DNA from 3 places in the Neobacillus sp. DFD-2R genome. Region 2 is predicted to be linked to each of the others. Evidence: predicted binding sites of a transcription regulator. Region 2 holds the regulator's gene; each other region holds the start of a gene.
The links. Region 2 encodes LexA, which represses DNA repair genes until DNA is damaged. Its sites were predicted from a motif close to CGAACATATGTTCG; they were not measured.
Positions count from the first base shown of each region.

Region 1: parE (DNA topoisomerase IV subunit B) is a predicted target of LexA. The motif match lies at 1,685-1,698, and genes of this name have one in related genera.
Region 3: AC3ANV_RS08130 (YqzH family protein) is a predicted target of LexA. The motif match lies at 990-1,003, and genes of this name have one in related genera.

Region 1 is NZ_CM173228.1:2,602,562-2,605,849, reverse strand. Features, by position in the region: gene parE (DNA topoisomerase IV subunit B) at 1-1,571, opposite strand, end outside; gene AC3ANV_RS13025 (CoA-binding protein) at 1,874-2,287, opposite strand; gene AC3ANV_RS13020 (sensor histidine kinase) at 2,403-3,248, opposite strand.
Region 2 is NZ_CM173228.1:3,887,574-3,890,861, reverse strand. Features, by position in the region: gene glnA (type I glutamate--ammonia ligase) at 1-719, shown strand, start outside; gene lexA (transcriptional repressor LexA) at 1,475-2,098, opposite strand; gene yneA (cell division suppressor protein YneA) at 2,258-2,581, shown strand; gene AC3ANV_RS19410 (YneB family resolvase-like protein) at 2,601-3,248, shown strand.
Region 3 is NZ_CM173228.1:1,660,029-1,663,316, reverse strand. Features, by position in the region: gene AC3ANV_RS08135 (Y-family DNA polymerase) at 1-921, opposite strand, end outside; gene AC3ANV_RS08130 (YqzH family protein) at 1,083-1,274, shown strand; gene AC3ANV_RS08125 (SDR family NAD(P)-dependent oxidoreductase) at 1,320-2,117, opposite strand; gene AC3ANV_RS08120 (MBL fold metallo-hydrolase) at 2,150-3,118, opposite strand.

The sequences.
Region 1 (3,288 bases), 1.3 Mb from region 2:
TTCATATAACGGTAAAAGAAGGTTAGCAATAAAACTTGAATATGTGCTCCGTCCGTATCGGCATCTGTCATAATGATAATTTTATCGTAATTAATATCTTCCACATTAAAATCTGCACCTACACCGGCACCGATAGCATGAATAATCGTATTGATTTCTTCATTTTTAAAGATATCGGCCAATTTAGCTTTTTCAGTATTAATAACTTTACCCCGTAAAGGAAGAACAGCCTGAAATCGGCGGTCACGTCCTTGTTTTGCCGATCCTCCCGCGGAATCACCCTCAACCAAATAAAGCTCATTTTTTTGAGGATTACGTGATTGTGCCGGTGTCAGCTTACCTGATAATACAGCCTCTGAACGTTTGCGTTTTTTCCCGCTTCTGGCATCTTCACGGGCTTTTCTTGCCGCTTCACGGGCTTGATAGGCTTTAATCGATTTTTTTATAAGCAAGGAGCTAATATCAGGGTTTTCTTCGAGGAAATAGGAAAGATGTTCTGAAACAACTGCATCTACTGCAGATCGGGCTTCGCTTGTTCCTAATTTACCCTTTGTTTGTCCTTCAAATTGTAGCAGTTCTTCAGGAATTCTAACGGAAATGATTGCGGATAGGCCTTCGCGAATATCTGCACCATCAAGGTTTTTGTCTTTTTCTTTTAACAAAGAAACCTTTCGGGCATAATCATTGAATACTCTTGTCATTGCTGTTTTCGATCCGGCTTCATGTGTTCCGCCATCCTTTGTCCGAACATTATTGACGAAGGATAGAACATTTTCCGAATAACCATCATTAAATTGGAAAGCAAACTCCACTTCGATGCTGTTTTGTGTTCCTTCAAAGCTGACAACTGGGTGGAGGACGTCTTTTTCTTCGTTTAAATACTCAACAAAAGCTTCAATCCCATTTTCATAATGAAAGACTTCATGAAAATCATTCCGGTCATCGATAATCTCGATTTTTAATCCTTTTAACAAGAATGCTGATTCTCTTAACCTCTCACATAATGTTTCAAAATTATAAGTAGTAGTCGAAAAAATGGTTGGATCCGGCTTAAAATGTATGGTTGTTCCTGTTTGATTCGTTTTGCCGATTTTTTCTAAAGTTGTAACCGGTTTGCCGCCATTTTCAAAGCGTTGTTCATAGACGAACCCATCTCGCTTGATGGTAACAGTTAACAATTCAGACAATGCATTTACAACAGATGCACCGACTCCGTGTAAACCGCCGCTGGTTTTATAGCCGCCTTGGCCAAATTTTCCACCCGCATGGAGAACAGTTAAAATAACTTCAGGAGTTGGTTTCCCCATTTTATGCATTCCTGTTGGCATTCCGCGTCCTCTATCAACGACGCTAATGGAATTATCTTTGTGTATGCGAACAATAATGTGATCTCCAAAACCGCCAAGGGCTTCATCAACCGCATTGTCCACAATCTCATATACAAGATGGTGCAGACCGCGTGAATCGGTACTGCCAATATACATTCCCGGACGCTTTCGAACGGCCTCAAGACCTTCAAGCACCTGTATGGCATCATCATTATAATCAAAGGCTTGCTGATTTCTTGCCACTAAAATACCCCTTTCATTCCTTACAAAAAGAAAACATCCTTCTGATTGCTTAAAAAAATAGTTCATAAATCTTTCGTTTAAAAGATTCGATAATCCTTTAAGAATTTTTAATTAGAACAAATGTTTGTCGTTACTATTTTACCACATGTTCTTTACGCGTCTATGCTTAATTGTAGCGATTTATTTCGATTTGGCAAATACGTTCTTCGAAACAACATATTTTTGTAATAAAATTTATCATCTAGAATTGGTAAAAAAACGAAAAAACTGCCTTATTTTATTTCGGCAGTTTTTTGTTTTTTCTATTTTGTTAAAGCATGTTCAACTTTAATACAGCGGTCCATCACAACCGTATAGCCCTTATCTTTTAGAAATTCATATGCTTCTTCATTGAAAAGTCCAAGCTGTGCCCAAAATACATCGGCATCAATTTGAGCAAACTCTTTGGCAACATCAAACAATTCCTCTGAACGGCGGAAAACATTTACAATATCGACATGACCCTTAATATCCTTCAGAGACTTAACTGCTTTTACACCGAGCACCTCATCTACAGTAGGATTAACAGGTATAATTTCATAGCCCGCTTTTTTCATTACTTCGGTTACTTGATAGGAAGTGCGGGTAGGTTTATCACTTAAACCAACAACGGCTATTTTTTTTGCTTTTTTTAAAATAGCTCCAATTTCTTCACGGCTTGGATTTTCGAAGCCCATACTATTCACTCCTTAAAGATTTTTCTTTATTTTACCTTTTTCTTCTAAAAAAACATAATGAAACCTCTTCGAATATGAAAGGGCTGGGACGCAGCTAAGCTTTTATTGTAATATCCTATAAAGCAGATGCAAGTTCCGGTATAATTACTGAGGTCGCTTTCGGAACAAATAGACTGAAACTTGCACCATCATCCGTATTATCCACCTTGACACGACCGTTCATATTTTCTAAAATCATTTTGGTCATATAAAGCCCAAGCCCTGTTCCATGAGCTCTTGTTGTAAAGTAAGGGTCAAAAACCATGTTGATGATTTCTTTTTCAATTCCACCCGCATTATCGATAAATTCTGCAATTATATACTCTTCTGTTTCAGTGATTTTGATTCGTATTTTTCGATTTTTAATCTCACGGTTAACAAAAGCATCTCTGGCATTGGTTAGAATATTTAGAACTACCTGGCTATATTCATTTGGAAAACCATAAGCCATTTGCCTCCCCCTGTATTCAAACTCCACTTGGATATCATGGTTTTTTAAGCTTGAAGAGAAGATTGAAAGGGCATCTTCAATCGATTCAGCTAGGGGAAAGGAAGTCCTTTCTTTATTGGGGCGGTAAAATTTCCGAAAATCATTGATGGTATTTGACATATGATTAATTTGAATCATACATTCCCTAGTAAATCGGTCAATATATTGATTGTTAATCTCTCCGAATTCAGAGGTTTCTTTCACATCTTGTATTAAAATAGATAAACTCGTAAGCGGCTGGCGCCATTGGTGACCAATAGTTGCAATCATTTCTCCCATAGCAGCAAGCTTTGATTGTTTAATTAAGATTTGGTCTTTTTGCTTATTTTTGGCCATCTCTTCCTGTATTCTTTTTTCTAAAATGCAAATCACTGCCTCATACTTTTCTGCAAGAGCCCGATAGCTTTCTTCATTTTTATTCAGTTTTTCCATAGCTCACAAGCCCCCTAAAAAATCGTTACCTAAATTATAG
Region 2 (3,288 bases):
CAGCTTGTGACCAAATTCAAACATTCAAGCTTGTTGTAAAAACGATTGCCCGTAAGCATGGCTTACATGCAACCTTTATGCCAAAACCACTATTTGGTGTAAATGGATCCGGAATGCACTGTAACCTTTCTTTATTCAAAAATGGTAAAAATGCATTCTACGAGCCAACTAGCGATCTTGAGTTAAGCGATACAGCCCGTCAATTCATTGCTGGTATTCTAAAGCACGCTCCAAGCTTTACAGCGGTAACAAACCCAACTGTGAATTCTTATAAGCGTTTAGTCCCTGGCTATGAAGCGCCTTGCTACGTAGCATGGTCTGCAAGAAACCGTTCACCACTAATTCGTATTCCGGCATCACGCGGATTAAGCACACGTGTAGAAGTGCGTAGCGTTGACCCTTCAGCAAATCCGTACCTTGCAATGGCTGTGCTTTTAAAAGCTGGTTTAGACGGCATTAAAAACCAATTAACTCCACCGGCACCAGTTGACCGTAACATCTATGTGATGAGCAAGGATGAAAGATTAGAAGAAGGCATTATTGATCTTCCGGCTACACTCGCTCAAGCCTTAGATCAATTAAAATCTAATGAAGTAATCGTTTCGGGTCTTGGAGAGCACATCTTCGAACACTTCGTAGAAGCGAAAGAAATCGAGTGGGATATGTTCCGTACAGTCGTTCACCCTTGGGAACGCGAACAATATTTGAGCATGTATTAATAAAAAAAGTCTTGAGGCTCTATGCTTCAAGGCTTTTTTTGTATATGGGCAATCCGGATTTTTTTTTAATTAGTTAAAGATGATCCCCGCAAAATGAAGGATGAGGTCAATGATAGCGGGTGCCCTTATTTCTCCGACTTAGGTGAGAGTATCGCCAGTGTTTAGGAGGATACTTTCTGTTTTCCCTAATTACAACTTTATTCAATTTAAAAAAAATTATTGATAAAAAATTTTAAGGATAGAAAATCTCCAATAGAGCATCTGGGCCTTAAGAGGTCTATTAATTAAAATTGGAGGTAATTATGGATAATAACACTAAGAAAAAAATTGAAGATGAAGTGAAAAAAAGGTTGATGTTGAAATTGCCCAAGAATTTAGTGACGTTAGACAGCAATTAACGCATCTGCAAAGTACACTTAGTAGTTTACAGCAAGGACAGCAACAATCTAATCAGCAAATGGGGATGGGACAAATGGGCCAACAAAATCAATTACAATAATTTAATTCATTAGTTATTCTTACTTGATGTCATCGAGGGTTCAAGTTGTAAGGACTGAATCCTCGATATTGAACAATAACCTTCCCCAAACCGCTAACATTTATGCTTTTAATATGCCCCTATAATTTAAAAATGAATTATCAACGAAAAATTGTATTTTTATCCTCGATCCAAACAATAAGGGCCAAAGTCAGCGATCGTAAAAAATTGTCCAAAGAAAATGAGCCGGCACACTTTTGTGCCGGCTCGTTTTCTTTTAATGAATATGTCTATATACACCAATAACTTTGCCTAAAATAGAAACATTCCTCAAAATAATCGGTTCCATTGTAGAATTTTCCGGCTGCAAACGAATATAATCTTTTTCTTTAAAGAATCGCTTACAGGTGGCTTCATCTTCTTCCGTCATTGCAACAACAATATCACCGTTATTTGCCGTTGGCTGCTGTTTGACAATCACGTAATCTCCGTCAAGAATTCCTGCTTCTATCATACTTTCACCCATGATTTCCAGCATAAATACCTGCTCATCTGCAGGTGCCAGCCTTTCAGGAAGAGGAAAATATTCTTCAACGTTTTCAATTGCCGTTATAGGAAGACCGGCAGTAACTTTACCCACCACAGGAACATTTACAACATGGTTTCTTGGGATGTGTGCACTTTCATCGACTTCCAGTATTTCGATTGCTCTTGGTTTGGTAGGGTCGCGTCTAATAAGCCCCTTGCTTTCCAATCGTGCTAAATGTCCATGAACAGTTGAACTGGATGCCAGTCCAACAGCTTCGCCAATTTCACGTACAGAAGGAGGATATCCCTTACTCTTTACTTCTCCTTTTATAAAATCAAGAATATCCTGTTGCCGTTTTGATATTTTTGCCATGAAAAGTTACACCTCGCTCTGGTTAATGTTGTCTTAATTATAACATGTTCTCCAATTTTATACAAACATAAGTTCGAATTTTTATTGACATCAAACGGATGTTCGTATTATAATTAATTCAACAAAAGCGAACATATATTCCTTTACGAGGTGTTAATTATGAGAAAATTGTGGAACCAATACTCTTATGCTATTATACTTTTCGTTTTAAGCTGTTCAGTTGCAATGATGATATCCTGCCATTTTAAATCCGATGACCAAGATAAGTTTGTAAAGCTTACCGTTTCGGAAGGAGATTCGCTCTGGAAAATTTCTGATCAATTTTCCGGGCAGCATTCTCTATCAAACGAAGAATTCGTTAATTGGGTTAAAAGTCATAATAAAATAGAAGATGATCATATTTTTCCAGGTGAAGAAATAGTCATCCCAGTGCCAAAAAAAGCATCAACTGCTACGGAGTTTGCCAGTGCCGCTGGGGAATAGAAAGTGAGATTGATTTTTTATGAAGGCAATTATATACTGCCGGGTCAGTACAACGAAAGAAACTCAGGAAACTTCTTTAAATCGTCAAGAGGAAGAACTGACCCAGCTGGCAAAACAATATCAATTCGAAGTCACTTCGATTATAAAGGAGCAAGCTAGCGGGTATGATCTCGAACGGGATGGAATACTTCAATTATTAGAGGAAATAAAAAATCGGCACATACAAACTGTTTTAATTCAGGATGAAACCAGGCTCGGAAGAGGAAATGCAAAGATTGCTCTTTTGCACGTCATATTAAAAGAGGGAATAAAGCTTTATAGTATTTCACATAATGGTGAATTGCAGTTATCTGAATCTGATTCAATGGTTTTACAAATTGTAGGTATGGTCGAAGAATATCAGCGCAAACTCCATAATATAAAAATTAAGCGCGGAATGAAACGGGCGGTTAATCAAGGATATAAGCCTGAGAAAAATTTAAAAAATCTTGGTGAGAGTTCCGGTCGAGAAAAAATTGAAGTCCCAATTGAAGAGATTGTCCGTTTAAGAAAAAATAAGTTGACCTTTTCTGAAATTGCAGCTATTTTAAGAGGTTTTGGCTATAGCATATCGAAAGCAACTGTACATAGAAGATACCAGGATTATATTGATTCACAAGAAGTGTAGGCCTTTTACCTTGTCAGAAGGCCTTTTATTTAGTAAAATC
Region 3 (3,288 bases), 2.2 Mb from region 2:
GCTGTAGCCGATTCCAAGACTAATCGTTCTTCCCGCCTTTTGATGTGTTCTTGCCCGTCGCGCAACATCCTCACACATTTCTAAAATAACATGCTTAATTTCCTCTTCCTCTTTGTAATCCCTGAGGAGAATTTGACTTTTTCCAAAGCTGATTTGCCCCTGGATAATCGGGGCACCCGGCTCTGAAAAATCGATTCCCCAGGCATGATAATAAAGCTGGTTCCCCATGATCCCGAATTTCTTTTCCAATTGTTCTAAATCATATCGGGCCAACTGGCCAACAGTGAAGATTCCCATTCCGTTTAATGTTTTTTCGACACGTCTACCGATCCCCCACATTTCCCTGAGCGGTGAAACATTCCAAAGCTTTGTCTGTACATCCTCATACGTCCATTCGGCAATTCCATGTTTCTTCGCCTCAAGATCGAGGCAAAGCTTTGCCATTAGCATGTTGGGACCAATCCCGACCGCACAAGGCAGCTGAAATTCCCGCTCAATATCATCCTTTATTTTTTGGGCGATGGTTGCAGCATCCCCCCACAAATGAATGACACCGTCGACTTTAATGAAGCTTTCATCCACACTATAGGTATGGAGTGCGTCTTTTGGAACATAACGGTTAAAAACACGGGTAATTTCGGTGGAAATGCGCAAATAAGTTGCCATACTCGGCTCGACAATTTTAATCCTTGGGTCGTTTGGGATTTCAAACATCCGCGAACCGGTTTTGATGCCAAATTCTTTTTTCAGACGCGGCGAAGCAGCAAGCACGATGCTTCCCTGTCGTTCTTTGTTGCCGCAAACAGCTAAATAACAATTCAAAGGATCCAGGCCAAGCATGACAGCCGAACAGCTTGCATAGAAGCTCTTCATGTCGACACATAAAATTTTATTTTGCGGTGCGGTGCTGTAATCGACCATACTTTTCCCTCCAACAAAATACATTTTAGCGAACAACAGTTCTATATCAGTATACTCACTATCTTAAGCGAATATGCGTTCGTATTCAATGGAAATTTTTTGCCTTTTTTCCAATGTGGAAAATACAGAAAAATGCGGTATAATCGGTGTGAGGTGCTCTCATGGAGAAAAAGCTGATTACCAAAATGATTAAAAATTGTTTGAAACAATATTATGAATCTGATTCCATGCCTATCGGTGAAAAAGATTTAGAGGAGCTGACCAATCGGATTTTCCAAACAAAGGAAGCAGAACCGACTGCAGATTTATATGAGGTAGTGAATGATACGGTATATGAGTTTTTAACAGGATGATTTTAAAAAATAAAAAGCCTCTGAAAAAGAGGCTTGAGTAACAAACTATTTCTGATTTAAAATCCGTTTACCAATTCGTTCAAAAGCCCTCGGGAAAAGAACATAGACAATACTCCCCAGGTTCATCCACCGCGGCAAATTAATCTCCCTTGTTTTCGTGAGCATGGAATCAACGACCTTCTGTGCCACATATTCAGGCTTAAGCATGAATTTTTGAACATTTTTTACATACGTGCCTTTTTCATCGGCTATTTCAAAAAAATTGGTAGCAATCGGCCCTGGATTCACAGATGTAACCTGTACATTGTAATCGGCCAGCTCCATCCTAAGCGAATTCGTGTATCCAAGAACGGCGTGTTTGCTGGCAGAATACACACTCGATTTTGGCGTGGCAATTTTCCCCGCCTGGGAGGCAATATTAATAATATGGCCAAAGCGCCTTTCGCGCATCTTCGGCAATACCATGCTGGTGCATGCTATTAACCCGACCACATTCACGTTAAACATCCCTTTAATTTCGTCGATTGTTGCTTCATGGGCTTCCCGAAAAACGCCAAAGCCCGCATTATTCACAAGGATATCTATATAGCCGGCCGACGCAAAGATCTCACCGAAGACTTTCCGGACTTGTTCAGTATCAGACACATCAAGCTGAAACACATCTACTTTAACATGAAAGCTTTGCTGCAGCTCCCCTTGCAGCAATTGAAGTTTATCAATGCTCCGCGCAAGCAACACAAGATTGGCGCCGCCAGCCGCACAAAGCTTAGCAATTTCCGCTCCAATTCCTCCGGATGCCCCGGTAATGATGATATTTTTACCTTTTAAATGTTCTCTACCCATCCTATCACCTCTCTGGCTTAAACCCGGTTCCATTAGCCTTCAGACGTAGCCTGATAGAGAACGGGTTGATCATTATTACTACTAATTTCTCCGATAGATGATAAATAGTCAAGTTGGGCGACTGTTTCCGACATCGTTAGCATCAATTCACGCTGATAGACGGCCGGAAAAAGACGTTTGCAGATTTCAAAAACGGTGAGTTGCTCTTCTTTCAGCCAATGATGGACCGTCATGGCCCGCTCGTGCTGACGGGTTAGCCTTTTTTCAATCAGGTCAGCTAACTGATAGACCTCCTCGCCGTGCCCCGTGTATACGAATGAAATCGGATAAGAAAGCAGTTTTTTCATCGAGTGATTATGCTGCAGCTGCGGCTTCGGCCTTTCCCTCTCACCCGGTGCAGCCGGTTCAAGTAAGGGATTCGGTGAAATATGGGCAAGAATAAGATCACCGCCAATTAAAATTCCGTCCGCTTCGCGGAACAGAGCAATTTGGCTTTGAGCGTGGCCGGGTGTTTCAATTACCTGCCATTCACTGAGTCCGGGCGGTCTCATCCCTTCAAGAAGCTGCCCTGTCAGTGAACGGTTGCAGGAATACTTCAGTGATTTTCTTAACAAAGAAAGCAGCGGTAAATATTCCTCAGGCAGACCCAACTCATGAAAAAGCGCACGGAAAAAATTCTCTTGTTCCTGAAGAAAAGCTTCTGTCGGATGGATCCATCGTTCATTCAACGGGTGTCCGTACACCTCTAACGAGTCAGAAAAAAAATCAAGCATTCCCGCATGGTCAGGGTGATGGTGAGTAAGAACCACTTGCTCAATGTCAGAAGGACTCAAATTTAAATCGGCCATTTGAGCTGTCAATGAATTCCAGGATTCCTCCGTTTTCGGCCCCGCATCAACAAGCGTTAAACGCTCCCCCTTAATTAAATACACATTTACATCTCCGACCGGAAAAGGAGTCGGTAAAGTGATTTTGGCAATTCCGTTTTTCCATTCTGTCATTTTAAAAACCCCTTAACGTTATTGTTGTATAAAGATATTTAATTCGCTTTATGTAAAAAATATGCGTCATTTAATATATATAATAAAGTGTACCGATTTATAGGCCAAATGTCATTATTTTTGCATAATTTTTAGAAAAAATAAAAAATTCAGCAAATTTACCCCTTGAC